4 regions of the Austwickia chelonae genome follow, and region 1 is predicted to be linked to each of the others. Evidence: riboswitches for the same ligand, from Rfam matches in the RefSeq annotation. Region 1 holds a riboswitch; each other region holds the start of a gene.

Region 1 (7,701 bases):
CGACGCCGACGGCGGTGACATCACGGCCTAGAGCGACGAAAGCCTCCAACGCCGAGGACACATTGGTGTTGCCGTTACGGGTATCGAAGGCGGCGGACAAAGTCTCGGCCAGCTCCCGCAGCCGGTCGCACTCGGCAGCCCAGGTCGTCTCCCAGCTGTCGTCGTCGATCCCTCCGCCCTCCCGGGCCGCGGCCAGCACCGTCGCGGAGACTGCGGCGAACTCCATCCGCCGACGAGGGCTGCGCATCTCCTCCACCCAAGGAAGCCGGGGGCGCAACAGCTGCCAGGCCCGCTCCGGGCGTCCCGTGTGCACCAGGAAGAGGAAGGTGCGGGCTGCGACCTCGGCCTGAGCAGGCCGGTGGCGGCATTGCTGCCACGATCGGACATGGGCCTGCACAGCCTCTTCGAGTCTTCCTGCGCGCAGCAGCCATCCCAAGGACAAGGACTGGGACAGCGCAGGCTCATCGACGCAGCCGATCCGCCCGGCCAGCACACCCTGCAGGGTGCGCAGCGCACGATCGGTGTCTCCGCGCGAGGCGAAGAACTCGGCCTCCGCCCGGGCGCAACAGGCGTAACAGTCGGACAGGTCATCCCGGGGTTGGGCGCGCCACAGCTCGACAGCCGATTCGACCTGGTCGGGGGTTCCACGTCCGTGGCGAGCTGTGCGCGGAGCAGAGTCATGGCATGACGTCCGGCTCCGGCCTCGCGGAAACGTCGTTCGGCTTCGTCGTAGGTCTGTCGGATCGTGGGCAGCGGGACATCCGGTAGCTCGCGCATCCGGCTCAACGACCATTTCAACTGCCGCAGGATCTGACGTTCCAGTTCGGGGGGGAAGACCGTCCCAGCCTCATCCAGTGCCTTGAGCTGCCATACCGTTAAGGCCAATTCGTGTTTTCCCGGGTCGCCGAAGGCATAGCTGGTGGCCAAATGCGTGCGAGCGCGAACCTGCCAGGACAGGTCAGCGGTGGCATCGGCGAGCGCACTGCGCGTTCGGCCTGCTGCATCGCTCCTGGCCATGCGGCAGGCGAGCGACCTCTTCCAAGGCCGCGCACACCTCTGCGGCCTCGGCCAATCACGCGCCCTCCCCGGTGTCCATGGCCAAGGGACCAGGTGCGGTAGCGCTCTGGACACGAGAGCGGACTCGTACGGGCGTAACGGGTTGATGCCCGATGACCAGGGCGTAGGCGTAGAGGGATTCGATGATCGAGGCCTGCAGCGCAGGGTCGTCGCAGTCCCGCAGCGAGCGGATGCTTTCGTTGCGGGAGTTCAGGACCGAACTGGGGGCGTTCCGTGTCGGCCTGCAGGGCTGCCGAGCAGCTCCGTCCAGGCTCCGTCATCGGGCTTGCTCGCGGGATTCCGGCAGGAACTCGATCGGGCTCCTCCGATCGGAGAGCAGCAGCGCAGGAACCGCTGCGGGGGAGAAGGAGCGCACCACCATGTCGCATCCGGCCGGTCGAGGACCCGCCCGGCCAGGTCCAACAATGGCAGGTAGGAGGATTCCTCTCCCGGGGAAGGGGTGTCCAGAGCCGTCAGCAAGGACGTGGGATGCACCAATTGGTGGGCACTCCGGTCAACTGTGCATAGCGGAGGATCAAGGCGTCCTCGTGGGTTCCTCCGCCTTCAGCAGGGAGGACCCCTGGGCGCTCTCCACTGGGGCCAGTTGGCGGAAGTCGTCGACTGTGGCTGCATACCGGAGGACGTGGCATTTCTCGGCGAACTGCGGCAGGTCACGGGCCCAGGGTCGACTCGAAGGTCAACCATTTACAGACGGCGTCCAGCAGGTCTTCGTGGGCGGTGGCCAGACATTTCACGGTGAGTTCATGGACATCCAGGAAGGCGCGGATGCGGGAAGGGTTGGTCTGGGCGGTCCGGGTCAGCCAGGACAGGATCTGCCCGCCGAGACGTTCGCGGGTCCGTTGCAGCAACTCACCTTCGTGCAATCCCTCACGGTTCGCGGTGAGGGGAAGGTTCTCGGCGTCGACCACGGCCTGGGCGAAGACCGCCCACGTGGGAGGAGGGACTCGCAGCGGTCGCTGACCAACAGGCGGTCGGCGTAGACGTGATGTGACCCGTGCTGCCCCGCCGGGTGCGGCAGGAGATAGGCGACGCCTCGCAGGCCCGTCTCCGGGTCGGTCAGGTCGATCCAGTCCAAGGGGGAGAACCCCAGGAGGTCGTTGCACAGGTCGGTGACTTCGGCTCTTCGGCACAGTCCCGAGCCGCCCTGGCGTCCTCGTGCGTCGGGATTCCAGGGGAACCGGCGACGGGTGATCGTCTCGGGCCCGGCCGCGGTGTGCAGGACGATCTCGTGGGGAAGGTAGGCCGCGAACTCGTGGATCAGTTCTCGGACGGCGTCCTCTCGAACCAGATGGGCATGTTCGGGGCGGGCTTCCAGGCTGACCACGGTGCCGCGTTCGATGCGAGGCAGATCGGATTCGGCCACCGAGTAGGTGCCGCTGCTGTGGGCCGTCCACCGCCAGGTCGGGTCGTCGTCATGCCGGGTGCGCAGCTCGATGGTGTCCGAGACCAGGAAGCACGCGAGCAGTCCGATCCCGAAATGGCCGATGAAGGGTTTCTGGGCCGGCGCGCACTCTCCCCGTTTCGAGGAGCTGCCGATGCCCCCAGGAAACGGTCGATGTCCTCACGGGTCAGCCCGACGCCATTGTCGTCGAGATGGAAACGTCCGTCGGGTGAGACATCGGCGGGCGTGATGGTGATTCGTGGGGGCGTGCTCTTGGCCGTCTCCGGCTCGCGCAGGACCCGTGCGGTCAGGGCATCGGCCGCATTCTGGGTCAGTTCCCGTAGGTAGACCCGAGGTCCGGAGTAGAGGTGATGGCTCAGCAGATCGACGATGCCTCGAAGGTCGACCTGGAATGGCGCGCTCACATGTTCCTCCTTCTCCACTGGGCCGGCCGCTTCGATCATGACATGTGTCCAGGTCCTTTCATGACTTCCTCACAGACTTGGGGTGGCGTGGGCGGTCTGGGCGAACTGTCCACAGTGGGGTGTCGATTCGTGATGCGGTCGCAGGACCGCATAAGCTACCCCTTGTGTCGGTTCGCGCCGAACACCACTACATGTAGTGGCTATTTCTGTGTTGCGGCGAGGTCATCCCACCCACCACCACACCGGAACGGCGCGAAGCAAAAGGGAATCCGGTGAGAATCCGGAACTGCCCCGCAGCGGTGAGAGAGAACGACAAGCGGCAGACGCACTGGCCCAGGCCGGGAAGCGCCGCCCAGTAGGAAAACCGGGAACCACCGGAATGCTCTCCAGTCCGAAGACCTGCCGACACCCGGGGCAACCAGTCCCGGTGTCCGGCACAGGCCTCGCGGGTGGGCCCGGTCGAAACAGGGAACCGCCCTGCCCTCGACCACTCCCGCGCACCCGTGCCCCGGCCCGCGAGGAGCGCACATGTCGATCGACACCGTCACCGCAACACCCATCACCAGCGACGACCTCGACCACGACGCCCCCCTCATGCGAGCCTTCGAGGAAATCGCCCACACCTCAGCAGCCGAGAGCGACGTCAAACGCGAAAACGCCAATGTCGACGCCAACACCGCCATGGGCGCCATGCTCAAATACGGCTCCGAAGGCGCCAAACACTTCAACCTCCTCAGAATCGTCGACCCCGACCACGCCAAAGCCCACATCGACGGCGACATCCACATCCACGACCTCGACTTCCTCACCCTCACCACCACCTGCTGCCAGATCGATCTACGGACCCTCTTCGACGGCGGATTCTCCACCGGACACGGCGTCCTGCGCCGACCCCAGAGCATCGCCTCCTACGCGGCGCTCGCCTGCATCGCCATCCAGTCCAACCAGAACGACCAGCACGGCGGGCAGTCGATCCCCGACTTCGACCGGGTCATGGCCGACGGGGTCCGGCTCACCTACGCCCGCAGCTACCGGGAGAACCTGACCCGTGCCCTGACCCTGCGGGCTCCCGCACCAGGCCTGGACCGTTACGACTGGGAGCAGATCGCTCTCCGTGCGCTGGGCGTCCTGGAAACGGCTCGGGCGCTGCGCCCGGCCTTGGAACCGGCCGCCGGGCAGATCGATCAGGAGCGACAGGCCCTGATCGAGCAGATCTACGCCCAACTCGTCGAGAACCGCGCCGACGAAGGCACTGTGGAACCGGACCTCGACGGCATCGACGACGCTGCAGTCCGTGCAGCCCAGGAATTCGCCGCCTCGGAAGCCTTCCGGGACACCGAACGGGCCACCTACCAGGCGATGGAAGCTCTCATCCACAACCTCAACACGATGAACTCCCGGGCCGGAGCCCAGACGCCGTTCTCCTCCATCAACTACGGCACCGACGTCTCCCCGGAGGCGCGACTGGTGATCCGGGCCCTGCTCGCGGCGACCGAGGCCGGGCTGGGCAACGGTGAAACCCCGATCTTCCCCATCCAGATCTTCCGGGTGAAACAGGGGGTCAACTTCGACCCGGGCGACCCGAACTACGACCTTTTCCGATTGGCCTGCCGGTGCAGCGCGAAGCGGCTCTTCCCGAACTTCTCCTTCCAGGACGCGCCTTTCAACGCCGCCCACTACGACCCGGCCCGCACCGAGACCGAGATCGCCTACATGGGATGCCGCACCCGCGTCATCGGCAATGTCCACGATGCCGATCAGGAGGTCTGCAACAGACGCGGAAACCTGTCGTTCACCAGCATCAATCTTCCTCGTCTCGCGCTGGTCGCCGAGGGGAACCACGAGGACTTCTTCACGCTCCTGGACGAGACCCTCGACCTGGTCGTGGCTCAGCTGTGGGAGCGGCTGGAGATCCAGAGCCGCAAACGGGTACGCAACTTCCCCTTCCTGATGGGGCAGGGAGTCTGGTTGGGCAGTGAGAAACTCGGCCCGGACGACGAAGTCGGCGAGGTCCTCAGACACGGAAGCCTCTCCGCAGGTTTCATCGGCCTTGCCGAGGCCCTGACCGTGCTCATCGGGCGCCATCACGGGCAGACTCTCCAAGCGCAGGAGCTCGGGCTGCGGATCGTGCGCCGGATGCGGGAGCGGATGGATCAGGAAGCTGCTCGCAGCGGCCTGAACTTCACCTTGCTCGCCACTCCGGCAGAGGGGTTGGCCGGTCGTTTCGTCCGGCTGGACCGGGCCCGTTTCGGCGATATCCCGGGCGTCACCGACAAGGAGTACTACACCAACAGTTTCCACGTGCCGGTCACTTACGAGATCACGGCGGCACGCAAGATCACCCTCGAAGCGCCGTACCACGAGATGACCAATGCCGGGCACATCACCTATGTGGAACTCGACGGTGATCCTGGCGCGAATCTGGAGGCCTTCGAAGCGATCGTGCGGCATATGCACGCCAGCGGGATCGGCTACGGGTCGATCAATCACCCGGTGGATCTGGATCCGGTCTGCGGGTACACCGGCTGTATCGACGACGAATGCCCTGGTTGCGGCCGCGTCGAGACCCCTGATGCGCCCTTCGACCGAATCCGTCGGATCACCGGTTACCTGGTGGGCACTCTGGACCGGTTCAACGATGCCAAGCGTGCCGAGGAATGCGACCGGGTCCGTCACGGACTGCGCAGTCTTGGCCGTTCCGGCTCGACCCCGGCTTCTGGTGAGGCGGAATCCCGACCGTGAGAATGAGGATTGCCGGCCGGGTCCAGGACTCCATCGTCGACGGGCCCGGCCTGCGGTATGTCGTCTTCGCGCAGGGGTGCGACCTGAGTTGCGCAGGGTGTCACAATCCGCAGAGCCAGCCTTTCGACACCGGAAGCGTGGTCGATGTCGATCTCCTGATCGCCGAGATGCGGGAGAACCCGTTGACCTGCGGGCTCACCCTGAGCGGAGGTGAGCCGACCCGACAGGCCGGCCCGGCTGCTCGTCTCGCTCTGGCGGCGAAGGAGCAGGGTCTGAACGTGTGGTGCTATTCGGGCTACCGGGTGGAGCATTTGTTACGACGGGCCCGTACGGAGCCGGAACTCGGCGAACTCCTCCCGCTGGTGGACGTCCTGGTGGACGGGCCGTTCGTAGTGGCTCGGCGGAGTCTGTCGCTGCGGTGGCGGGGGAGCACCAACCAACGGCTGGTCGACCTGCCGACGACTCTCGAACTCGGTGAGGTACGACTGGCCGGGTAATGGTTCGGGCATCACGGTCGGTGGCATCGAGGTCTGCGCTGCCGGTGGGTAGGCGTGCTGGGGGGTAGGCCGATCCACCGGCGGGGAGGACAGGTACGAAGGCTGCGGGGTCGGCCGAGGTGCCTCGTACCGGGGTGTTTCGTAGCGAGGCGGGTCGTAGCGGGGGGTCTCCGGCCGGGAGGGCTCGTTCCGGGAGGGCTCCGGGCGAGGCGCACTGGAAAAGGGCTGCTCGGGCATCACGGTCGGTGGCATCGGGGTCTGCGCTGCCGGTGGGTAGGCGTGCTGGGGGGTAGGCCGATCCGCAGGCGGGGAGGACAGGTACGAAGGCTGCGAGGTCGGCCGAGGTGCCTCGTACCGGGGTGTTTCGTAGCGAGGCGGGTCGTAGCGGGGGGTCTCCGGCCGGGAGGGCTCGTTCCGGGAGGGATCCGGGCGAGGCGCACTGGAAAAGGGCTGCTCGGGCATCACGGTCGACTGTGCCGCTGGCTGCGCCGGCAGCAGGTACGAGGGCAGGACGCTGTGGCGGGAGGGCACTGATGTCGGAGGGGGCATCGGTCGCGGATCAGGAGGTGCCGATGTCTCGATCGGTTCCACCGGGGTCGCAGGCTTGGCCGGAGCCGGAGCCGGAGCCGGAGCCGGAGCCGGAGCCGGAGCCGGAGCCGCTTGGACTGCCTCGGGCTCCGGTGCCTGGGGGACTTCGGGCTCGTTCGGCGTGCTGTCCGCCGTTGACGAATCAGGCTCGGGGGCAGTCGGTGCCAGATCTGTTTCCGAAGGAACCGCCGAAACGGGGGCGACGACCGCAGCTGGAGAAATCTCCGGCGCGGAATCCGGTGCCGTCTCGGATTTTCGCAGCACAATGATTTGGCTCAGATCGGCCGTACTGTCCGCAGTTTCCAGCGAGCGGAGGGAGACGTACTTCTGTTTCCGGGTGTAGGCCGCATTCCGCCCGGCGGGCCGATGCCTGATGGGGTGGTCCAGGCGGCGGTGGGCGCGTTCGCCCGGTCGGGTGAGGAGGAAGACCTGGTAGTTCCCGTCTCGCCAGCCCTGATCGCGTGAGGCGCGGATGAGCTGGCCGATGCGCTTGTCGTCGCGGTCCTGCGAATCGAGCAGGTGCGCGGCGTGGCTGTCGGTCCAGGTGACATTGTCCTTGCGGTACCTGATCCGGGGGATGTCGGCCTTGATCTCACGTCCGGTGTAGAAGGCGATGCGGTCGACGGGGCCGAACCATCGCCCGGCCTGGCAGACGTAGGCGTGTTCTTGTTCGTACAGGGTCCACGCGCTGCGGGCTTCGACCACGACCGTATCCAGAGGGACCTCAGGGCAGTCGGCGTAGAGCTGGCTGGTGCGGTCGATCTCGGCGACCCACAGGGCGATCTCGGGGCCCAGGTAGGAAGCGAGCTCATGGACCCGTTGCATCTCGAAGGGGATGTCCAGATTCAGGATCGGTTCGTGGTGCGTGAGATGGTTGCGGAACTTGCGTACGGCGTCGAGCTTCTGCGCCACCTGTTTGCGTGTCCCATTTGATCCAGGAAATGCATGGCGCAGTGAAGATCGCCAGAGTTCTTCATATTTCGTGTTCAAC
Region 2 (7,701 bases), 650 kb from region 1:
TCACCGGCACTCCGGCCAACGCCGGACCGGCGATCGCCGAGGACACTCCCGGTACGATCCGCACCGGCACCCCCCGCTCGCGGCAGGCCAGGGCTTCTTCCCCGCCGCGGCCGAAGACGAAGTTGTCACCTCCCTTGAAACGCACCACCCTGCGGCCGGCCTGGGCGTGCTCGATCAGCAATTCGTTGATCCGCTCCTGCGGGGTGTACTCCCCCCGCGGGATCTTGCCGACGTCGATCAGCACGGCCTCCGGTGGTGCTTCCGCGAGTGCGGCCAGCGGAGCCAGCCGGTCGTAGATCACGACGTCGGCGGCTCGCAGCTCGGCCAGGGCGGCTACGGTCAGCAGGTCGGGGTCACCGGGTCCGCCACCCACCAGGACCACTTCGCCGTGGGTCCGCGGCGCAGGTTCCGTCTCTTGTGCTCGTTCGCGGCAGGAGATCACCAGGTCGTAGGCGGCGTGGTCTGCGTGGGTGCACAGGGTGACGAGCCCCCGTTGGGCGAGGTCCCTCAGAGAGGTCGTCGCGTCATCGGCAGCCACCTCGACCTGGGCTCCGGCAGCCAGGAGTCGGTGTGCCATGGCGGGGAGTTCGGGCCCCGACCCGGTGAGGAGTACCCGCCTTCCGGAGACTTCCAGGTGAAGTGAGCCGGTCACCACTCGATCCCCTTCTGGCCTTTCTGCCCTTCGTCGAAGGGGTGTTTGATCTTGGTCATCTCCGTCACGAGTTGCGCGATCTCCAGGACGGGTTCGGGGCAGCGACGGCCGGTGATGACGACATGTTGGTGGCCGGGGCGTTCCTGCAGGGTGGTGACCACGTCGTCGACGTCGATCCATCCCCAGGCCATGGGGTAGGTGAATTCGTCGAGGACGTACAGCTGGTGGGTCTGGGCGGCGATCCGGCGTTTCACTTCCGTCCAGCCTTCTGCGGCAGCGGCGGCGTGGTCGACCTCGCTGCCTTCTTTACGGGTCCAGGACCAACCCGAGCCCATCTTGTGCCATTCGACAGGGCCACCTTCGCCGGTCTGTTCGTGTACCCGGTGCAGGGTCTCGAAGACGCTCTGTTCGCCGATCCGCCATTTCGCGCTCTTCACGAACTGGAAGATCCCGATCGACCATCCTTGGTTCCAGCCACGCATCGCCATGCCGAAAGCGGCGGTCGATTTGCCTTTTCCCTCGCCGGTGTTCACGGCCAGGATCGGGCGGTGGCGCCTCTCCCGCGTCGTCAACCCGTCCTTGGGGTCGACGACGATCTGCCCCTTCATCAGGCGACATCCTTTCTACTGACGTGGCTCCGTGGAGCCCCCGGGTGACGCTGCTCGTCGGCCCGGGCATGACGGTCACGAGTGTGTTCGTGGACCACGTTCACGATGGCATTCGCCGCGACCTCGTCGAGGCGCAGGTATTGCGCGTCCAGGTGGGCGGCGAGGCTGGCTGCCATTCCCAGGCGGACCCGTCCCGATTCGCAGTCGACCACCACGGTGTCGATCTGGGCGGCGCGTAGCTGGTCGGCGACGGCTTGGGCTCGGGGGCGGGCGTCTCGTCCGGAGGTGGCCCGGCCGTCGGTGACGACGACCAGCAGTGGGCGTCGGTGCGGGTCGCGGAGCCGTTCGAGGGCCAGGACCCGTCCGGCTTCGAGGAGCCCTTCGGCGAGGGGGGTCCGTCCGCCGTGGGGAAGGTCGGCCAGGCGGCGGGCGGCGATGTCGACCGACGAGGTGGGTGGCAGGACGAGTTCTGCGTCGTCGCCGCGGAAGGTGATCAGACCGACCTTGTCGCGGCGCTGGTAGGCGTCGAGCAGGAGCGCGAGAACGGCACCTTTGACGGCGCTCATCCGTTTCCGGGCCGCCATCGATCCCGAGGCGTCGACGGCGAGGAGGACCAGGTTCGATTCGCGGCCTTCGGTGCGGGACCGGCGGACGTCCTCACGGTGGAGGACGAGGGCGTCGCCTTCGCCGCGGCCTCGGCGGGGTTGGTGGGGTGCGGCGGCCCGGATCGTGGCGGGCAGGTGGATGCCTCCGACACCGGGAGCTTGCCGGGCCTGGTCGCCTGAGCCCGGGGCCACACCGATCACTTTGCCGACGCCGGTCAGGGCGCGGCTTCGTTTTCCGGCGGTTCCTCGTCCGGTGCCGCGGGCGGTCATCAGGCGGGCGCGGAAGGGGGCGTCGGGGACGGCGGTGCCCTGCGCGGTAGCGGCGCCCGGGACCGGGGTGTCCGTGGCGGGGGTCTCGGTGTCGCCGGGGTTCTCGGCGGTCGCGGAGGCTGGTTCGACGGACGGGTTTTCCTGGTGGGAGGCGTCCGTGCTCTGGGGTCCGTCTCCGGCGCGGGGCGCGGCCGGGGCGGGGTTCTTCTCCGCGTTGTCGGCTTCCGGTCCGGTGTCGGCTTCCGGTCCGGTGTCGGCGGGGTCGTCCTGCGGAGGTTGCGGGCCATGGCCGTCGGGGTCGTCCTGCGGGTCTTCGGGCTCGTCCGGTCCCAAGAGTTGTTCGAGGAGGTCTTCGTCCAGGCCGGGGGCGTCGAAGGGGTTGCGGCGGCGACGGTGTGGGAGTGCCAGCCGGGCAGCAGCCCGAATGTCCTCTCTGGTCACGGTGTCTCGTCCGGCCCAGGCTGCATGAGCGATCGCGGCACGGGCGGTGACCAGATCGGCACGCATCCCGTCGACGTCGAAGCCGGAACAGACCCGGGCGATGGTCAGGAGGGCGCTGTCGCCGAGACGGACTCGGGCGACGGCTTGTTGGGCGGTGGCGATCCGGTGGCGCAAGTCCGTCTGGGCGTCGGCGTAGCGGCGGGTGAAGCCGTCGGGGTCGGCGTCGAAGGCCATCCGTCGGCGGACGACCTCGACCCGGACGGCGGGTTCCCGGGGTGCGCTGACCTCGGCGGTGAGCCCGAAGCGGTCGAGCAGTTGGGGTCGCAGTTCGCCTTCTTCTGGATTCATCGTGCCGATGAGCATGAGGCGGGCGGCGTGGCTGAGGGATACACCTTCGCGTTCGACGGTGCAGCGGCCCATGGCAGCGGCGTCGAGGAGGAGGTCGACCAGGTGGTCGTGCAGCAGGTTGACCTCGTCGACGTAGAGGATGCCGCGGTGGGCGGCGGCCAGCAGACCTGGTTCGAAGGCGGTGCGGCCTTCACCGAGTGCTTGTTCGAGGTCGAGGGAGCCCAGGACGCGGTCCTCGGTGGCGCCGACGGGTAGTTCGACGAGCCGGGCGGGTCGGGTGGTGGTGCGGTCGGGGGCATCGGGCCCGGTGTGCGCCGGGTGGGGGCCGTCCGGGCATCGCGGATCGGGTTCCGCGGGGTCGCAGGCGAATCGGCAACCGGTGATGACGTCCTGGTCTGGCAGGAGGGCGGCGAGCCCGCGGACGGCGGTGGATTTCGCGGTGCCCTTTTCGCCGCGGACGAGGACCCCGCCGATCTCCGGGGAGATCGCGCACAGGGTCAGGGCCAGGGTCATGTCGTCGGCGCCGACGACGGCGGCGAAGGGGTAGGTCGTCATACCGGGCCTCCTGCGGGTGCCTCGCCCGCTCTGGTTCGGGCCGGAGACGGGTGACATCTCCGGCAGCGGGATAGACGTCCTGACTCACGGCGTCGAGCTACCGTTCACAGTGGCGGGACCGTTCCGGATTCGCACCGGATTCCTCCACCCTCGCCGTGGCGATTCTCGCATGACGCCGACAGGTTGTCGGCATCGTCAGTGGCAGCGGGCCCGTGGTCGGGTCGGTGGCTGCCGGTCGGGTCGTGTTCTGCGTTGTCGATCGGGGGCGTGTCCGCTCGGGGTGGTCACTCGGCGAGGTCGGCGGCCAGGACGATGGCGAGGCGGTCGACCAGGCCGGTCAGGGTGCGCAGCTCGTCCGGGTCCATCCCGGTGAACCGGCGACGGTCGGCGGCGGTGACGGCTTCGCGGGCGCGGCCCAGGGTGGCGCGCCCTTCGTCGGTCAGTTGGACGAGGACGAGTCGTTGGTCGTCGCCGTGGCTGCCGGTACGGATCATTCCGACGTTCTCCAGGCGGGCGACAACCCGCGAGGTGTTGCCCCGGGTGCAGAGCATCCGTTCGGCGAGTCGGCTGACGGGCAGTCCCTCGTCCGGCCCGTCGTCGAGGGTGCGGAGCATGGCGTACTGGGTGGTGGTGACGGCTTGGGCGGACAGGGCCCGTCGTTCTCCGTCGTCGAGGAGGACGTACACCCGTTGCAGTTGTCGGGCCAGATCGGTCATGGGCCGCTCCTGGATGCGTGGGGGGACGGCCGACGCGCGGATCCGGTGAGCGCGAAATCGTGGACGGGACGGGCCGGTCGTGCCTATCGTGCTTTTGGTGACTAGTAATCAAACTAGCATCACGGCATTTCCGCCGACACGGCAGCGACCGAGTCCCCACCGGCCGCCCTCCTCCGAGGAGCAGCTCCCATGCCTCACCGTCGCGTCCCCCACCTCCTGATCACCCTCTGTCTCGGCGCGACCGGGCTGACCGCCGTCACCACACAGGCCGCCCAACCCGCCACGGACGGGCCCGACCGCAGCGCTTCCGCGCGCGCCACCGAAAGCCACCGTCGCATCGGCGACACCCTCGCCGACGACCTGACCGGGTCGGTCATCTACCAGGTCGTCACCGACCGCTTCGCCAATGCCGACCCCACCAACGACGCCCCGGCCGCCAGCCCCGGCACCGCCAGCCCCGACAGATCCAACTGGCGGCTCTACTGGGGCGGCGACTTCGCCGGAGTCGCCGCGCGCATCCCCTACCTGAAAGGGCTCGGAGTCGGCGCCCTGTGGATCTCACCGCCGGTCCAGAACATCCCGGTGTCCGTGCCCGCCAAACCGACCCCGATGGCCGGCTACCACGGCTACTGGGGCATGGACTTCTTCGCCCCCGACCCCCACTTCGGCTCCTGGCAGGACTTCGACCGGATGGTCGCCACCGCCCACGACGCCGGGATCAAGATCATCATGGACTGGGCCCCCAATCACACCAGCCCCGCCGATGTCGCCGACAGCTCGTACGGCGTCGCCGGACGCCTCCAACGCGCAGGGCAGACCCTGGCCACGTACCACGACGACCCCGAAGGGTACTTCCACCACCACGGTGGCATCACCGACTACCAGGACCTCTACCAGGCCCAGTACCGCAATCTTTTCGACCTGGCCGACCTCGCGCAGGAAAAACCCCAGGTGACCACCTACCTGAAGGAGGCCGTCGACACCTGGCTGGCCCACGGCGTCGACGCCATCCGGATGGACGCCGTCAAACACATGCCCAGCGGATGGCTCACCGGATACACCAACCACATCCAGTCGCACCGAGGCACCTTCGTCTTCGGCGAATGGGCCGACCCGTCCTCCTCCCCCTTGTGGAAGGACCAGGTCACCTTCGCGAACACCAGCGGGATGTCCCTGCAGAACTTCGACCTCAACTCCGCCCTGCGTGCCGGTTTCGCCGAGGGACGATCCCTACGGGCACTGGACGCGACCGTCTCCCGACAGCAGTCGTCCTTCACCTATCCGCACACCCTGATCAACTTCGTCGACAGTCAGGACATCCCCCGTTTCCTGTCGATCAATCCGGACACCTCGCTGCTCGACCAGGCCACCGTCGCCGCGATGACCCTGCCGGGTATCCCGTCGATCTACTACGGCGACGAGTCCTATCTCCATGACGACGCCACGAACCCCTTCGGCCAGGTCGGTGGCGACCCGTACAACCGGCCCATGATGGCCGGGTTCGACCAGGGCACCCGCAATGCTGCGATCGTCCGGAAGCTGTCCGAACTCCGCCGGAACAACCCCGCACTCCGTTTCGGGCGCTCGACCCAACGATGGCTGGACGACGACATCTACGTCTACGAACGACGCTTCGCCGGGAACACCGCCCTCGTCGCCGTCAACAAGAGCCGGACCGAAGAACGACTGCTCTCCGGGCTACGCACCGCACTACCGCCCGGGCAGCACCCCGACCGTCTCGGCGGACAGCTCGGCGGAGGCACCCTCACCGTCATCGGCGACGGCGACGGCGACGGCGACCAGGACCATCCCACCGGTGAATACGTCCTGCGCCCCGGGCAAGCCGCCGTCTGGGCCGTCACCGCGCAGGACCCCGACGGCCCGCAGATCGGCAGCATCGGCCCCACCGCCGGGCACGCCGGCAGCCGCACCGCCCTGACCGGGATCGGTTTCGGCCAGGACCACGGCCAGGTCACCGTCGGTGGACGCCCCGCCACCGTGAACTCGTGGGCCCCCCACCGGATCGAGGTCGTCCTGCCCGACGGGGTCGCTCCCGGGCAGAGCACGGTCGAGGTCAAGGATACTCAGGGCCGCGGCGGGAACAGCATCCCGTATCTCGTCCGCACCGGACCACTCACCCCGGTGACCGTCACCGTGACCGGTGCGCCCCTCGGCCCCGGCGACCAGCTCTTCCTCACCGGTGATGTCGCCGAGCTGGGCTCCTGGAGCACCGACCCTCCGGCCTGCCCCGGGCCGATGCTCTCCCCCGGTGACGGCAGCCGGACGCTGATGGTCGCGCTGCCTGCCGGACGCCATGTCGAGTTCAAAGCCGTCGTCCGCCGCCCGGACGGCTCCCTCACCTGGGAGAGCGGGGAGAACCACCGCTACGACGTGCCGACGAGCGCGACCGGAAGCAGCACCATCGCCTTCCGGCGTTGAGCACCACCGCCCCACACCGCACGACGAACGGAACAGCACAGCACACCACCCCTCGAAGGACGAAAACCATGCATGCACGCAGCAGCGCCGCTGCCATCACCCTGACCGCTCTGATCCTGGGCGTCTCCGCCTGCGGCGGAAACAGCCGGCAATCTGCCGGTGGGAACGAGACCCACACCGGGTCGACCACGCCCGCCCAGCTGTCCACCAAGGACCCTGCCCGGGACGCCGACGCCGACCTGGTCATCTGGTGCGACAACCAACGCGCCCCCGTGATCGCCGGCTTCGCCAAGAAGTTCGCCGACGAGCAGAAGATCAAGGTCGCCGTGCAGGTCGCCACCGACGTCCGCCAGGCCTTCACCGACGCCACCAAGGTCGGCAAAGGCCCCGACATCGTCGTCGGCCCGCACGACCTGGTCGGCCCCTTCGTCCAGAATGCCGTCGTCAAACCGGTGAACCTCTCCCCCGACACGGTGCGCAGGTTCAACCCCGACGCCATCGCCGGGGCCACCTTCGGCGGCCAGCTCTACGGCACGCCGTACGCCGTGGAGAACATCGCCCTGGTCCGCAACACCACCCTGGCGCCGGAGGCCCCGGCCACCGTCGACGACCTGGTCGCCCACGGCAAGAAAGTCGTCGCCGACGGTCGGGCCAAGATGCCGCTGATCCACGTGGTCGGCAAGGTCGGTGACGCCTACTACGTCTACCCGTGGCTCGCCGCGTACGGCGGTGGCTTCTTCGAACGCAAGGACAACGGCGAGTACGACCCGGCCAAGCTGACCGTCGCCAGCCCGGGTGCGATCAAGGGTGCCCAGCTCCTGGCCCGCCTGGGGCAGGAGAAGGTCCTGTCCACCAATGTCGCCGGGGAGAACGCCGACGCCCTCTTCGACGCCGGCGACGCGCCGTACTTCATCACCGGCCCCTGGTCGATCGACAAGGCGAAGAAAGCCGGCATCAAGTACGCCATCAGTAACCTTCCGGTCGCTCCCGGCGGAGAATCCCTGAAATCGCTGCTCGGCGTCCAGCTGTTCTACGTCTCGGCCAAGGCGAAGAACTCCGCCGTCGCC
Region 3 (7,701 bases), 110 kb from region 1:
GTCTTGCGCGCGCTCGGGGTGGTTTCGGCCTTGCTGATCGTGGCGCTCGCGGCTGTTCCTGCGGTGCGGGAGTCCTCTCGGGGGGAGTGGCCGGAGAAGGTCGGCGGACCCCGGACATCAAGTGAAAACTGATGTCTGAGAAGTATTTTCCTGGTCGATTCGCCAGGGTGCCGGTTGCGCTGGTCGCTATGGCTGAACGCAATGCACACTATTTCGAGCTGACACGCCGATGTTGTGGACAACCTGCACAATCTGCTGACGAAAGAGTGGACGCAATGCCAGGATGAGTGGCATCGAGATACGTGAAGTGCCCGAAAATCCTTCGCCCCGTGCACATGTCAGGAGGCTGTGATGTCACCCGTACGCACCCAGGCCGCTGAGCCCTATCGGATCAAGACCGTCGAGCCCCTCACGATGACCACTCGCGCCCAGCGCGAACAGGCCATCAAGGACGCCGGATACAACACCTTCCTGCTGCCTTCCAAGCTCTGCTACATCGACCTGCTCACCGACTCCGGAACCTCCGCGATGAGTGACCAGCAGTGGGCGCACATGATGGTCGGCGACGAGGCCTACGCCGGGGCGAAGTCCTTCGACCTGCTCAAGGAGGCCGTCGAAGAGGTCTACGGCTTCCCGTACGTCGTCCCCACCCACCAGGGGCGGGGCGCCGAGCATCTGATCAGCCGCATCCTCATCAAGCCGGGCATGCACGTGCCGGGCAATATGTACTTCACCACCACGCGCCTGCACCAGGAGATGGCCGGTGCCACCTTCCACGACGTCATCATCGACGAGGCCCACGACCCCACCGCCCCGCACCCCTTCAAGGGAAATGTCGACCTGGACAAGTTCCAGAAATTGATCGACGAGGTCGGCGCCGACAAGATCGCCTACATCAATGTGGCGCTCACCGTGAACCTGGCCGGTGGGCAGCCGGTCTCCATGGAGAACATCCGCGCCGTCCGCAGGGTGTGCGACGACCACAAGATCATCATGTGGTCGGACGCGACCCGGCTCGCCGAGAACGCCTACTTCATCCAAGAACGTGAAGAAGGCTATGCCGACAAGTCCTGCGCCGAGATCGTCAAGGAACAGCTGTCCTATTTCGACGGGCTGACCATGTCGGGCAAGAAGGACTGCCTGGTCAACATCGGTGGTTTCCTCGCCATGCGCGACGAGAGGATCCTCGTCGCAGCCCGCGAACTCGTCGTCGTCTTCGAGGGCATGCCGTCGTACGGCGGGCTGGCCGGGCGCGACCTGGAGGCGATGGCGGTCGGGCTGCGCGAGGCCGTCGACGACCACTACCTGGCGCACCGCATCGGACAGGTCCGTTACCTGGGTGAACGTCTCCTCGAAGCGGGCATCCCGATCGTGGAGCCGATCGGCGGGCACGCGGTCTTCCTCGACGCGCGCCGCTTCCTGCCGCACGTCCCCCAGGAGGAGTATCCGGCGCAGGCCCTGGCCGCGGAGCTGTACGTCGAGTCCGGGGTGCGTTCGATGGAGCGCGGCAATGTGTCCTCGGGGCGGGGGGCCGACGGCAAGGACCGTTTCCCGGCCCTGGAGCTGGTGCGCCTGACGATCCCGCGCCGGGTCTACACCGACCGGCACATGGATGTCGTGGCCGATGCGGTCATCGAGTGTTACCGGAACCGTGAGCACATCAAGGGCCTGAAGTTCGTCTACGAGTCGCCTACTCTGCGTTTCTTCACGAGCCGGTTCGAGCCGCTGACCTGAGCTCTCTCGTCAAGGTGGGCCTGGCCGTGCACCGGCACGGCCAGGCCCACCTTCGCGATCGATCAGCCGATGGTCACGACCTGAAGGTGTTCCACAATGTCGAGGAGGCCGTCGAGGTGAAGAACGAGTGGTGCTCGGCATGCCCGCAGGCCTTGCCCCAGCTGACGATCCCGATCTGGTAGAGACGACCGGCATGCCGACGTACCAAGGGGCCGCCGCTGTCGGAGAAACAAGCCCCCTTACCGGCGGACCCGCCACACAGGTCGGTGGCTGCGTTGTACTCGTGGCCGCCGTCCTCGGCGCAGGCCGCTGTCGAGTGCAGCGGAATGGTGACCTTGCGCAGCCCGTCAGGCATGTCTCGTTCACCTGACGGGTCGACGGTTCCCCAACCGATGACGGTCGCCCGACCGGAGGTGGTCAGGCCGGTTGCTCCTCGCGGGGGTAGCGCTACCGGGGTGATCCCGTGGACAGGTTCGTTCAGCCGCAGTAACGCTGCGTCGTAACCGGCGATCACGGCGTACCGGGGATGGATGGTGATGTCGGCCTGACCGTTGACGACCTTGATCTTGCGGGTGATTCCTTGGGAGGAGTCGGAGAGAGTCGTCCGGCCGATCACCAGGTTCACGCCCTGGGCTGTGCTGCCGACCCTCTCGCTGACGCAGTGGGCTGCGGTCAGTACGGTGTTCGCGTCGATGAGCGACCCCCCGCAGAAGTGCCGTTCCCCGGCCTGGATCGACACCATGAACGGGAACTCGTTCTCCTCGGCTTGAACACCGCCGATGATCCGAGGCGATGGCGTCGGGTCTGCTGGTGGTGAGGCGTGGGTGGTGCAGGGGGTGAGCAATCCACCGACAAGCATCGTTGCTGCTGCCACACTCAGGAGGCGGCCTTTCCTGCTGGACTTGGACATGTGCTGGGGCTCCTCTCGGCTGCGGTGCATCTTCGGACGCGAACAGAGTAGGAGCGCCCGGGACGGCGCAGCGGGGGACCGGCCAGGATCTTGTCTTTCTTTGCCGAGGCCAGACCTGGCCTTGGGGGCAGCTATTCCAGCATTCCACCAAAGATGGACAAAATCCTATTTTTCAACGAAAACCGTTGACTTATAAGGTCTTCCGAATGCCAGGCGTGTCGGCACCAGCACTGCAACGGCCCCACTCCTGGAGCCGCTCCAGGTAGATCCGCATCTCATGACGGGCACGGCGCACCCCGCTACGTCCTCCCCGACGTCGGGTCTCCTTCACGAAGGATCTACGGGTGCGCCGATCACCGATCGCCGCATTTTCGAGTTCATCCAGCTGATCGCCGGTGACCGCGCTCGCGGCGGCCCGGAGGTAGTCGCGTTCCTGCCGCCATACCCAGCGCAGCACCGGCGTGAGCATTGCCAGGTAGCAGGCGATCTTGACCGGCATCAAGGCGATGACACCGGCGTTGCCCCAGGCTGTCGGGGCCGGCGAGTTCCACAGGAAGTGGATGAACCAACCCAGCGCGTAGAAACCGGTGAAGACCAGAAGACGACGGTTCAAGGACCACTTGTCTCCGACGACACGACCGAGCAGGACGGCGACCCCGACCCCGATGATCGCGCTGTACAGCTGGTGTGACGTGAAACCACTGAAGAAGCGCACGAATCCCACCAGGAGGAGCCCCTTGATATCGCTGTCCGGGCTGTCCAATGCGCCTTTGGCCAGGTAGGAAAGGTTTTCCAGGACCTGGAAACCGAGACCGACGAAACCACCCACCATCAGCCCGTGCATCGGTCTCGTCATCGTTTCCCGGGCGATGAGCATCACGAGCAGGATGCAGGCCGTCTTCATCCATTCCTCGGACGTCGGCCCCACTAATCCGGCGAACCATTGCTGGGCTGACTGTTCGCCCAGCAGGTGCAGGACGACGACCGGGAGAGCCGCATTGACCTTCACGGACAGGTAGGCGGCGATCGTGGCCCCGCTGACGAAGGCGGCCAGCATGATCCGGGGGCGACGGGCCCGGTAGGGATCACAGGCCGCCATCGCCAGGACGAAGAGCGCTACACCTCCCAGGGACAACGGCGAGGTCAACAGCAGCGTCCCCGCTGGCGGGGCGACCCGGGGCCACAGGAAGACGGCGAGCGCGATTCCGCACAGTGCGCAGCTGATCAGATAGAACCACCACAGAGCTGACCGGGGGCGGTAGAACTCGTCGCCGGGCTTCTGGTTCGCTGTCGCCAGGCGTTCTCCGCGGCGGAGGTCGTTCATGCCTTTTCCTTCTTGACCGTGAGGGAGTCGATCAGCGTGGTGATGTCCAGAGGCTCTTTGTCCGTCGGTGCGGTCGAGGTGATGACGATCAGGAAACCGTCGCGCCCGACCATCGCGCAGCGGCCCTGCCCGGCTCCGTTTCCGCCGGTGACTTCACAGGACAAGCCGGAGAACTCGTTCGCAGTCGAGATCTTCTGTTCGGTGAGTCGTAGGTTCTGCCCGGAGGCGGCGGCCGAGCGGACCTGACGTTCCATGGCGGTCTGCTGATCCTTGACGGAACTGATCACGGTCAGGGACAGCGCTCGTTCCCCGTCGACATACCGGGCATATTTCCGGCGCACCTGCTCCTGGCGCTGCCAGTGTTCGGGGGCAGCCCATTCGACGTGGGTGCCAGTGGCATCGACGGTGAGTCGGTCTCGTTGCCCGGTTGTGACGGCATCGCTGGGAGTGCCGAGAGCAGCTGCTGACAGCGTTGGCACCGCGACCCCGATGGCCAAGATGCCGAGGACCGCAGCTGTGGCCCTGAGGTCGCGCAGTTCTTTACCGATTCTGTGCATGAGAGGTCCTTGCCGAACAGTGAAAATATGGTGCAGGACAGCAGAAGGGGCAACGGTTCGGTGCGGATCGGAGTTCCGGTGAACTGGGCTGACCTGACTCGGACAGGTCTCCTCATGCAACGCCAGGGAGAACAAATGTCCATCCGGGGCAAGACATTTCGGCTATTGGGGCGCGGGCCGTCGTCGCCCCGGTAGGGGCACCGGGGCGACGACGGGGGTGATCAGGCGCGGGCGCCCAGCGCGGCGATGTGCTCGGGCAGGCGGTCGTGGGTGCCGTACATGAAGTGGTTGCTCATGCGCTCGGAGAACCGGCTGGCTTCTGTCGTCCGGCCGACGGCTTCGGCGACCTGGCGGATGAGCATCGGTGAGGCTCCGCAGCACACGCCCAGGTAGCGCACGTCCATGCCGTAGGCGAGCCGGGCGAAGGCGTCGATCTCGTACCGGTTGGTCGACAGCGGGTCCAGTGCGGTGGGGAAGGTCCGGCCGTGCGGTGAGGGGGTGGTGGCGGTCGGGTCGGAGAGATTGAAGAAGGTGGGTTCTTCCTCGGTGGTGCGATAGGGGATGGGGAGCGCGGCGACATGGCAGCTGACGGCTTCGCGGATCTGTTGGAGCCAGGGCAGCATTGTCCGCGGGCCGCGGAAGCAGTTGAGGCCGACGACCTGCGCGCCGCCTTGTTCGAGGCGTCGAGCGGTGTCGACGATGCCGACGTCGTCGGACATCCGGTTGCCGGCCATCGGGGCGAGGGTCATCACGACGGGTAGTCCGCTGGCGGCGGCGACTTCGAGTGCGGTCTCTGCTTCACCGGCGTAGTAGAAGGTTTCGCCGATGATCAGGTCTGCGCCTTCGTCGACGGCCCAGCCCACCATTTCTTCGAACATGCCGCGGACCTCGGCCTGCCGGGCCGGGTCGGCGGGATCCCAGATGTTGGTGTTGGAGATATTTCCGGCCATGAGGTCGCCGGGGTGGGCGTCGGCCACTTCTCGGGCGATGCGCAGAGCGGCCCGGTTCAACGGTTCCAGGAGGTCTTCTTTGCCGATGACCCGCATCTTTTCGCGGTGCCCGTTGTAGGTGAAGGCTTCGACGATGTCCGATCCGGCACGTTGGAAGTCGGTGTGCAGGGTGCGGAGGGCGTCGGGGTTCTCCAGGGCCACTTCGGGGACGAACTCACCGGCGGTGAGATAGCCGCGTCGTTCCAGTTCGAAGAGGAATCCTTCGGCGCAGATCACCGGCCCGGTGTCGAGTCGTTCGGTCAGGGTTCGTCGGTCGCTCATGCTGCTCTCCTCGGCAACGATGGTCGTTGCCTCCCCGTGGGAGAGGAGCCTGTGCCCGGGCCCTGCCGGAGGGCGCGGCCTGAGGGGCTGCGTACTGCGGACGGGTGTCGTCATGGCCAGGCCATCTCTCGTGGTTCGGCATCTGGGTGCCGGTGCAGGCGGTCTCCTGACTCCCGGATCGAACGCTGGCCTCGGCCTTCCCGAACCTGGTGGTTCAGTGGCATCGTCGAGGCGGAGCTCTCCGGTCACAGTGGCGAGGACCGTGTCGGGCTTGCACCGACTTCCCGTTTCTGCACCGAGTCAACAAGTATAAGGCTCGCCTTATGTGACAGATCATTTGAGGAAGAAAGATTTTCAGCAGACATGCCCGCCTCGTCGGAGTGCAGACGAGGCGGGCATGTCCTGTGTTGTGTGGGTCGGCAGAGCAAGGTCGGCTGCCCTTGCACGTGGCCGGTGAGGTGCGGGTGTTCCTTTTAGAAACCGAGTCCCTCTCGCACCTTTTCGGAGGCGGTGGAGGTGTAGAAACCGGGGTTGTTCTTCTGCGCGCATCCTTTGCCCCAGGAGACCACGCCGATCTGGTAGTAGCGTCCGGCGACCTTGCGCATGATCGGGCCGCCGCTGTCACCTCGGCAGGAGTCCTTGCCTTCGGCGCTGGCGCAGAAGTCGGTTTCTGCGTTGTAGTCGTCGCCACCGGCTTTGGCGCAGAGCGCCGGGGTATGGATGGTGACATTGGTTTTGAGAAGCCGGTCGGGGTACTTCGGCGGCCAGGTCGCTCGGGTGGTGCCCCAGCCGATGACAGTGGCGATGGATCCGGGCTTGTACAGGGCGGTCGATCCGGCTTCGGGCAGGTCGACCGGGGTGATGTTGTTCACCGGTTTGTCCAGACGGATCAGGGCAGCGTCGTAGCCGACTTTCTTGCCGTAGGACGGGTGGGTCGTGATGTCGGGGGACCCGCCGGTGAAGCGGATTTTCCGGTCGACGCCTTGTGTCTCGTCGGACAGGACGGTGCGCCCGATGGCCAGGGTGATCTTCTTGGCGCTTTCAGCGGTTTCGTCGTTCACACAGTGTGCTGCGGTGAGCACCGTGGTGGAGTTGATCAGGGAACCACCACAGAATGATTCGCCGTTGAGCTGGAGCGACACCATGAAGGGGAACTCGCCGTCTTTGGCGGGGGTGCCACCGACGATGAGTGTCGAGGCGTCTGCTTCTCCGCTTGGTGGAGCGGCAAGGGCTGTGCTTGAGGCGAGTGTGCCTCCGATCATAGTTACAGCTGCGGCCATGCCCAGGATGCGGCCGATAGGCCTGGAGGTAGACATGTGCTGGAACTCCGATCTGCTGAATGACTGTGGACGCAAAAATCATGAGCATTAATGATTCTGATTGTCACGAGATACAGCCGATTCCTTGACCTTCTTTACTGATGTCGGGGGACTCTTTGATCTGGCCGGTATATTGCATGACTTTCTGAAAATATGCAGAGAGAAATCTGTATGTATTTCGCGAAAGTGACGGATGTTGACTGAGTGCTCTTGGGTCTGAAATATCCCCCCGCCGGTCTCTGACCAGCGATGATCTGGCTGTAAAAGCTTTTCGAACGAATGTATGGATACATATCTTTCCTGATTTCCGCACACTTGGCGGGCGGTCAGGACCCTCAAGAGTTTCCGTCGATTATTCATCTGATGTATTTAAGATGCGGCGATAGAAGCCGAAGAAAAGACCACCGGCTGGCAGCAGCACGGGTCCGGCATCATTCCACGGTCGGGATGCGGGTCGGGATGCGGGTCGGGATGCGCTCGCGAAAGCGCGGGTGGCGGGCTTCGACTCGTCGATGGAGAGTCGAAGCCCGCCAGGGGGCGGCGCACAGGGGAGCGCCGATGCAACCCGGTGATGGGCAGGCCGGAC
Region 4 (7,701 bases), 1.0 Mb from region 1:
CGATGCAGGGGGTGACCTTGGCGTCCTTGCATGCGGCGAAGGGGCTGGAGTGGGACGTGGTCTTTCTTGCGGGCTGCAGCGACGGATATATGCCGATCATGATGGCTGAGGGCCCGGATGCGGTGGAGGAAGAACGTCGTCTCATGTACGTGGGGTTGACGCGGGCCCGCAGGGAACTTCGTCTGTCGTGGGCCGGTGCGCGGGCGTCGGGGGGACGGCAGAACCGTCGTCCTTCCCGTTTCTTGGCCGATGTGTCTCCACTGGTCGGTTCGCAGAGTACGCCGGGTGCGGGTGGGCGTCCGGCAGGTGGGGTCGCGTCCGAGAAGGATCGGCCACGGAAACCTCCGTTGCTGTCGAGATGTCGGGTGTGCGGGGCTTCTTTGGACTCGGCGGCAGAACGGAAGATGGGGCGTTGCGGTCAGTGCCCGCCCTCCTACGACCCGGAGATCTTCGAGCGTTTGGAACAGTGGCGATCGGTAGTGGCCGAGCGTGACCGGGTTCCGACTTTCGTGGTTTTCACCGATGCGACATTGACGGTGATCGCAGAGCGGGAGCCGCACGATCTGGCGACATTGGGGCGGGTGCCGGGGGTGGGCGCACGGAAGGTGACGCGTTACGGTTTGGCGGTCTTGACCGTGGTCGCCGGCGGAGATGTGGGCAAGGCGGTGGCCCTGGTCGGCACGGAGTCGAGCGAGAAGCGTCCAGACGTCAACTGAATCCGTTGAACACGCAGGTCAAAAAATGATTGCGCTCGGGGGGCGGAGTTCTTACTCTTGACCTGGCTGTTGAGCGAATGTTCTTCATGCCTGGTGTGCCCGCGCGAGACCGACAGGAGGTGGCGACGATGATCAAGCTGATGACAAAACTGGCTTTTCCCGATGCCCCCCTGGGCGTTCCCGGAGATGGCTCCGGTGTTTCCCTCGCGGTGGCCGCGCCTGCTGATGCCTTCGTCGTGGCGCGTTCCGGTGATCGTCTACTCACTCCCACCTCTCTGTCTTCCGTCAGTGGTCCGCCTGCATGGGGCGCCATGATCTGAGCATCGGATCAGGCACCTTACTGGCCGCGGAACCCTGACGGGTCCTGCGGCTTTTTTCGTCGGCGTTGCGGCCGTAGGGCGCGTTCCTTTGCTATCAGGAAGTTCGTACTGATGAGTGTTGTTAGCAGTTGTTTTCCGCCTTCCATGGTTTTGCCCTGCCAGGAGGGTCATGGCGAATTGTGGTTCGCCGAGAATCCGTCTGAGGTCGAGACGGCCAAGGTCCAGTGCCAGGGTTGTCCGTTGCGGGTGGAGTGCTTACAAGGTGCTCTGGATCGTGCTGAGCCCTGGGGTGTCTGGGGTGGTGAATTGGTGCTCCACGGAAAGGTGGTGGCACGCAAACGGCCACGGGGGCGTCCGCGCAAGGCCGAGATTGCTGCCTGAGTGAACCATTTGTCCGGCTTCTGGTCGGTTCTTCTTCAGGCGATTTTTCGGTGAACTCGCAGGCCTTGTGCTCTTTTCAGTAAAAAGGACGGTCGTCCAAGAGGGGCGAATTATTGCTCTCAATTCCCTTGACGTCAAGGATTTTGACCTGCTAATTTGCCATCTCTTTACTGTGAAGGTAAAGTTAATCCCTGGGTAAGCGGGTTTCATATCCGTATCTCAAGCACATGTGATGCCCATGGAGGGGGAAAATTCATGAAGCCGAACGGTGCCCTGTTGACTCTCGACCGGCTGCGCTTGGCCGTCACTCGTAACGAGATGACCAAGAAGCGCGATGGCCAGGAAGAAGACAACATGAGCTATGCGTATAACGCCACGATCCTGCGGGACGTGGTCGGCCTCCGCTGACGGAAGGCCGATATGGGTCGGGGGCGACAGACATGATCTGTCGCCCCCGACCCATATATCGTGCAGAGAAGTTCGTGGCACCCTCGGGTGAGTCATCCGCCCCGAGGATCCCCCTCTGCAGAGTCGTCCTCCGCGACCCTGGAGGACCAGTCCGGGTCCAGGCCGGGCAGCCAGCTGTAGGCGATCTCCGCCGCTTGTACCGTCCCGCCCAGCTGGCAGAGCACTCCCAGGCCACCGGCCCACACCCGGTGGATCAACAGGTACTCGGGCGGCAGATTCAAGCGAAGACCTAACCCGAAGTCCTTCTCCCGGGGGTCCCGCAACCGCTCAGCTTGCCCAGACATCCACTCCCGGGTGAACGTGAAGCTTTCCACCGCGATCGGCTCGGTGAACGGTGCCAGATAGTTCAGCAACTGGCCGGCGTCCACCTCAGCGCCGTCCTGGACGAAACCTTCCTCGGACAGTACCCGAAGAACCCCCGCTGCATCCCCTTCCAGGGCGGAACGCAAAGCGCGCCCCATCGCCAGCGGCATACCGCCGGGGAGTGCCCCCACCGCGCCGAAATCCAGCACCCCCAGACGTCCGTCCGGAAGGATCCGGAAGTTCCCCGGGTGAGGGTCGGCATGGAGCAGCCGAGCCAGTTGCGGCCCGGAGAACAAGAACTCCAGATAACGATCCGCGGCGTGGTCTCTTTCCTGCGGGGTGCCCTGCGCGATGATCTCGGCGAGCGGACGCCCCTCGACCCAGTCGCTGACCAGAACGGTGCCCTGCTGAAGATGGACCCGTGGCGCGAACACCGACTCGTCCTGGTCGAAGACCTCGGCGAAGACACGCTGTCGTTCGGCCTCCAAGGAGTAGTCGAGCTCCTCGGCCAGCCGGTCCTCGAACTCGGCCAGCAGCGGCCCCAGATCCAACCCGGGGATCCAACCGGTGGTCATCTTCGTCAACCGCCCCAACCGGCGAAAATCACCCAGAAGCGCAGCGCCTGCGCCGGGATACTGCACCTTCACCGCGACCTCGGTGCCCTCGGCCAACCGGGCATGATGCACCTGCCCGATGGAAGCTGCTGCCCGAGGACGATCCTCGAACTCGGCGAACAGGTCCCGCCAGTCCTCACCGAACTCCCGGACCAAGATGCGATGCACAGAAGACGGCGGCATCGGAGGGGCGCCCTCCTGTAACCGGGTGAAAGCCGCCCGGTACGGCCCGACGAGCTCCTCAGGAAGAGCCGGTTCCAGGACGGACAACGCCTGCCCCACCTTCATCGCCCCGCCCTTGAGCTCACCCAATACCTGGAAGACGTGCTCCGCAGTGCGTTGCTGAAGCTCCAGCGCGATCTCCTCGGCAGGTCTCCCGCCGAGCCTCTTGACACCGCCCATGGCTGCGCGACCTGCCAGGCTGAGCGGCAGCCCGGCGAGCTTGGCGGTGCGGGCCATCGCCCGTCGGGGGAGCTCGCTCACGACACTATTGTCGGTCAGCTCTGCACACAGTCGCATCGTGCATGAAAAGACCAACGACGTTGGATCACCGTTGGTTCCGGTAAAGCGACTTCCAAGCTGACTCCGGGGAGATGACGTTCCTCCAACCACAGGTTACGGATCATCAAGGCGGCCAGCCCGGCCCCGAGAGCGCATGCGGTCGGCTCCACCTGCGGCGAAGGGATGCCGTGATCGAGGCGAGCGAGGAACAAAGGCCACGACGGATCCTTGTCGCACCGATGTAGATCCAGACAACGCAGACAAGGCGCACCGGGGACGACGACCGGCCCTACGGTCACCCGATTGGTGTCGTACACGACCGGCAGATGCGGCACCCTCGCGTTGCGCCAGAGCCCGGCGCGGATCGACGATGCCGCCACCGGGGAAAACAGGACGACCAAACCCGGCACTCTCCGGAACTCGCCGCCTCGCAGCTCCAGATCGAGCTCGTCCGCCGCGCAGCGACCGATCATGACGTCTTCGGCGAGTTCACGTCGGAGAAGTCCGGCCAGCTGATGAGCGATCTCCCCCTCCCCGTCGAAGAGGATCCGTGCTCTCTCGCTGTCCGCACCGATGTCTCCCGGACGAACCAGCAGGGAATTCCTCGTGTCGGCGGTACAAGCCTGGACATTCCGTCCTGCTACCAAATTTCTCATTTCAGAGAGTCCTTCCACGCCACCGGCCATCACGCCACACAGTCTGCGACCAGCCCAGGCGCATGCCGAGGAGTTGTCCACAGGGCCGAGGAGGAAGGCTGCGCCCGTACCGGACTCGTGACCTCCACGAGCGATGAGACGCGACCTTCCGGGTTCCCTATGCTCGGGACATGACCGATCCCTGGGCACAGCTGCCGGTGGACGTGCGCCGCTCTGCACGCCGCCGACGGACCGTCTCCGCACGGGTGGAAGCCGGCCGACTGGTCGTCCTGATCCCGGACGTCTTCACCACCCAACAGGAATCCGAATGGGTCGCCACGATGCGGATCCGACTGGCCGCCCGGCAGCGACGGGGCCCCAGCAGCAGCGACGAAGCCCTGCGCGCGCGAGCCCACGCACTGTCAGCTCGTTACCTGGGAGGACGAGCCGTTCCCGCTTCGGTGCGCTGGGTGGACAACCAGCACACTCGCTGGGGATCGGCAACGCCTTCCCGAGGAAGTATCCGGCTGAGTCGAACCCTGGTGGGGATGCCCGACTACGTCATCGACTACGTGCTCCTGCACGAACTCGCACATCTCCTCGAAGCTGATCACGGACCAGCCTTCTGGGCTTTGCTACGCGAGGTGCCCTTCGTGGAACGCGCACGAGGCTATCTCGACGGATACACCGCTGGCCGGTCCATCGCCCAGGACCCGACCCGTCATCACTGCGCAGCAGACGAGGAATAACACGGCCAACCGAAGGAACCAGCCTGTTCGAGCCCGTGATAGATTCGCGAAGAATCAGTCGCACCCACTTCTCGGGTGCCAGGGAATCCGGTGAGAATCCGGAGCTGGCGCGCAGCGGTGAGGGTGATGACGGCGGTGACGAACCACTGGGGAGCCCCGGGAAGGTACCGTCCGTCAAGTGATCCCCAGCCCGAAGACCTGCTGATTCGCTCCAGAGCATGCGGTCCTCGCGCACAGGGCCCCGGATCCACGGAAGTGATTCATGTCGGTCGCCGACACACCCTGTCCTGCCGTCAGGCCGGAAGCACCCGGCACGCTCCCCGAAGAGACCCTTCACGTGCTGGCTGAAGCGCCGCTGCTCTGGTCGGCGGATACCGAACGGACCGGGCCGGACGAATGCTGGCGACCGGCTACGACCCTCACCGATCCGTCCTGGTGGGCGGCCGCCGCGCCCGCCTACGCCCAAGGCCTCGACAGCCCCCGTACCCGGGCCGGAGCAGCATGCGCCTTGCAGCATTACACCGGACGACTCGCCGGCGTGGTCCTCATCGCCTGGGCGCACTCCGGTCTCCTCCTCGACCTCGACCACCGATCCTGGTGGTTCAGGACCGACACCCGATATGCGACCACCGCCGTCTGCGCCCCCGACCGGGCCACACTCGGTACCGCCGAGATCACCGGGGTCACTACCGCGCTCATCGACCACTGCACGCCGCTGGTCCACGCCTCCGAAGAAGGAAACCGTCTTCCCCGACGACTCGGCTGGGGAAGCCTCGCAGCCTCCTGTGCAGCAGCCTTCGCCCTCATCCACCGATCGGTCGACACCGCCGCGCGGCCATCGGTCGCCACCCGAGCACAGGAAAGCCTCGCTGCCATCGCACGACTCACCGGACGACCCCTGGTCACCGTTGGAGCCGACACCCCCGCCGGGCCACTCCACCAGCGCAGACACACCTGCTGCCTCGTCCACACCGGCCGAGGACACGGACACTGCGGCAGCTGCCCCCGACTCTCGGACGAGGAATGGCTTCACCGCCAACAGGACCCGCCCACCACCACGATCCCCGGCCTGACCTGGGCCGACCGGCTGTACACCTGATCGGACGGAAGAGCGATGACCGACCTACGCGTTCCGGCGCCACCCGCCACATCCCCGCCGGAAAGCACACCGAACGGCCGGCCTGCGGACAACCGCACCGGCAGCGGCCTCCCCGCCCCGACGAACAGGACCGGGCCACGAGGGCGACTCCGCCTCGCGCCGATCCTGTTGACGCTGACCGTGCTCACCGCAAGCAGCGTCGTCCTCTCACTGGCCTTCGGCTCCGAACACATCGGCGTCGACCGCGTCTGGGAAGTCGTCTCCGCCCACCTGCGAGGCCAGAACTCCACCGACACCGTCGCCGACACCATCGTCTGGGAACTACGGATGCCCCGGGCACTCCTGGCCCTGATCGTCGGCGCCGGGCTGGCCATCGCCGGATGCGGGATGCAGACGCTCGTCCGCAACCCCCTCGCAGACCCCTACCTGCTCGGCATCTCCTCAGGCGCCTCCGTCGGAGCCACCATGGTGATCACCCTGGGCGTCCTCGCGGCCTGGGGCAGCAACGCCCTGATGGTCGGCGCCCTCCTCGGGGCGCTCGGCGCATCGATCGCCGTCTACCTGGTCGCACTCGGCCAAGGCGGACTCACCCCGCTACGCCTGGTGCTCTCCGGAGTGGTGCTCTCCTCGGCTTTCTCCGCCATAGCCTCCTTCCTCGTCTTCCTCAGCGACGACAGCCGCGCCACCACCTCCGTGCTCTTCTGGCTTCTGGGCAGCCTCGGCGGTGCCAAATGGGCGATCCTCGCGCCACCGGCCGTCGTCGTCGCACTCGTCCTCGCCGCCGCCATCGCCGTCCACGGCTGGCTGGACGCCCTGGCCGCCGGTGAGGAGACCGCCACTGCGCTGGGCGTCCCGGTCGGCGCACTGCGTACTGCCGTTTTCCTGACCTTGAGCATCCTGGTCGGTGTCGTAGTAGCCGTCAGCGGGGGAATCGGCTTCGTCGGCCTGATCCTGCCCCACCTGGCCAGGATGCTCGTCGGCGCGACCCATCGGCGGATGATCCCGGTCGCTGCACTCGCCGGGGCCTTCTTCCTGCTCTGGGTGGATGTGCTGGCCCGGATGGTCGCCCCACCCCAGGAGGTTCCGCTCGGCGTGGTCACCGGGGCCATCGGGGCGCCGCTCTTCCTGCTGCTGATGGGACGACGCGGCTACCGGTTCGGGGGACAGTCGTGAACGCGGAGACTCAGGTCGTGTCAGAGGCGACCCGCCGATCACAGACCCCAGACCTGGGGACGAGTACTTCCGCGGCGGACGATGACGGTCTTCGTTTGCGCCGGGTCGGTTTCCGGATCGGCCGCGCTCAGCTCCTCGAAGAGGTCGACCTGTACATACCTCGAGGTCGGCGTACGGCGGTGGTCGGTACCAATGGTGCTGGAAAGTCGACCCTGCTCAAGATCCTTGCAGGATTGCGTCCACCGACCAGCGGCCAGGTCAGCCTCGACGGTGTTGATCTTCGTGCTGTCCCTGCGGCGTCCCGCGCCCGGCAGATCGCCTTCGTCGGGCAGGAGGACGTCCCTGCGGCTGACCTGTGCGTCCGGGAAGCCGTGGCTTTGGGCAGAACGCCGCACCGGCGGCCCTGGCAAGGTGGAGGTACGGGGGAACGTCGCCTCGTGATGGGTGCACTCACCGCTGTGGGTATGGCACATCGCATCGATGACCCCTGTGACCGGCTCTCCGGTGGGGAACGACGGCGGCTGGTCCTCGCCCGGGGGCTGGTCCAGGACGCCGGGATCCTCGTGTTGGACGAACCCACCAACCATCTGGACATCGCCTGGCAGCTCCGTCTCTGGTACCTCTTGGGCGAGCTCTCCGGCACCGTCGTCGCCGCTGTGCACGACATCGACATCGTGCTTCGCCATTTCGATGCCGTGATCGTTCTGGCTCAGGGCAGGGTCGTCGCTGCCGGCGATCCGGT

Evidence for each region. A riboswitch is a leader RNA that binds a small molecule or an ion and turns the genes downstream of it on or off. The one in region 1 is predicted to bind cobalamin.
Region 2: linked by a shared signal. The riboswitch ahead of DX923_RS10770 (putative cobaltochelatase) and the one ahead of DX923_RS13570 (anaerobic ribonucleoside triphosphate reductase) in region 1 are both predicted to bind cobalamin.
Region 3: linked by a shared signal. The riboswitch ahead of DX923_RS14065 (homocysteine S-methyltransferase family protein) and the one ahead of DX923_RS13570 (anaerobic ribonucleoside triphosphate reductase) in region 1 are both predicted to bind cobalamin.
Region 4: linked by a shared signal. The riboswitch ahead of DX923_RS08965 ((2Fe-2S)-binding protein) and the one ahead of DX923_RS13570 (anaerobic ribonucleoside triphosphate reductase) in region 1 are both predicted to bind cobalamin.

Annotation. Positions count from the first base shown of each region.
Region 1 covers NZ_CP031447.1:3,085,651-3,093,351, reverse strand. Annotated here, with positions in the region: gene DX923_RS13585 (hypothetical protein) at 1-793, opposite strand, end outside; gene DX923_RS13580 (hypothetical protein) at 1,728-1,985, opposite strand; gene DX923_RS16325 (hypothetical protein) at 2,335-2,883, opposite strand; cobalamin riboswitch at 3,081-3,304, shown strand; gene DX923_RS13570 (anaerobic ribonucleoside triphosphate reductase) at 3,412-5,625, shown strand; gene DX923_RS13565 (4Fe-4S single cluster domain-containing protein) at 5,628-6,122, shown strand.
Region 2 covers NZ_CP031447.1:2,438,443-2,446,143, forward strand. Annotated here, with positions in the region: gene cobA (uroporphyrinogen-III C-methyltransferase) at 1-652, opposite strand, end outside; gene cobO (cob(I)yrinic acid a,c-diamide adenosyltransferase) at 649-1,260, opposite strand; gene DX923_RS10770 (putative cobaltochelatase) at 1,260-3,479, opposite strand; adenosylcobalamin (AdoCbl) riboswitch at 3,548-3,629, opposite strand; gene DX923_RS10775 (MarR family winged helix-turn-helix transcriptional regulator) at 3,764-4,195, opposite strand; gene DX923_RS10780 (alpha-amylase family glycosyl hydrolase) at 4,385-6,634, shown strand; gene DX923_RS10785 (sugar ABC transporter substrate-binding protein) at 6,703-7,701, shown strand, end outside.
Region 3 covers NZ_CP031447.1:3,199,874-3,207,574, reverse strand. Annotated here, with positions in the region: gene DX923_RS14090 (MFS transporter) at 1-132, shown strand, start outside; gene DX923_RS14085 (tyrosine phenol-lyase) at 352-1,734, shown strand; gene DX923_RS14080 (S1 family peptidase) at 1,808-2,644, opposite strand; gene DX923_RS14075 (PrsW family intramembrane metalloprotease) at 2,835-3,968, opposite strand; gene DX923_RS14070 (hypothetical protein) at 3,965-4,525, opposite strand; gene DX923_RS14065 (homocysteine S-methyltransferase family protein) at 4,747-5,796, opposite strand; cobalamin riboswitch at 5,937-6,135, opposite strand; gene DX923_RS14060 (S1 family peptidase) at 6,270-7,058, opposite strand.
Region 4 covers NZ_CP031447.1:2,041,920-2,049,620, reverse strand. Annotated here, with positions in the region: gene DX923_RS08995 (ATP-dependent DNA helicase UvrD2) at 1-716, shown strand, start outside; gene DX923_RS08990 (hypothetical protein) at 845-1,036, shown strand; gene DX923_RS08985 (WhiB family transcriptional regulator) at 1,148-1,417, shown strand; gene DX923_RS16190 (hypothetical protein) at 1,673-1,825, shown strand; gene DX923_RS08980 (ABC1 kinase family protein) at 1,918-3,285, opposite strand; gene DX923_RS08975 (hypothetical protein) at 3,300-3,959, opposite strand; gene DX923_RS08970 (M48 metallopeptidase family protein) at 4,130-4,687, shown strand; cobalamin riboswitch at 4,726-4,907, shown strand; gene DX923_RS08965 ((2Fe-2S)-binding protein) at 4,950-5,786, shown strand; gene DX923_RS08960 (FecCD family ABC transporter permease) at 5,802-6,959, shown strand; gene DX923_RS08955 (ABC transporter ATP-binding protein) at 6,977-7,701, shown strand, end outside.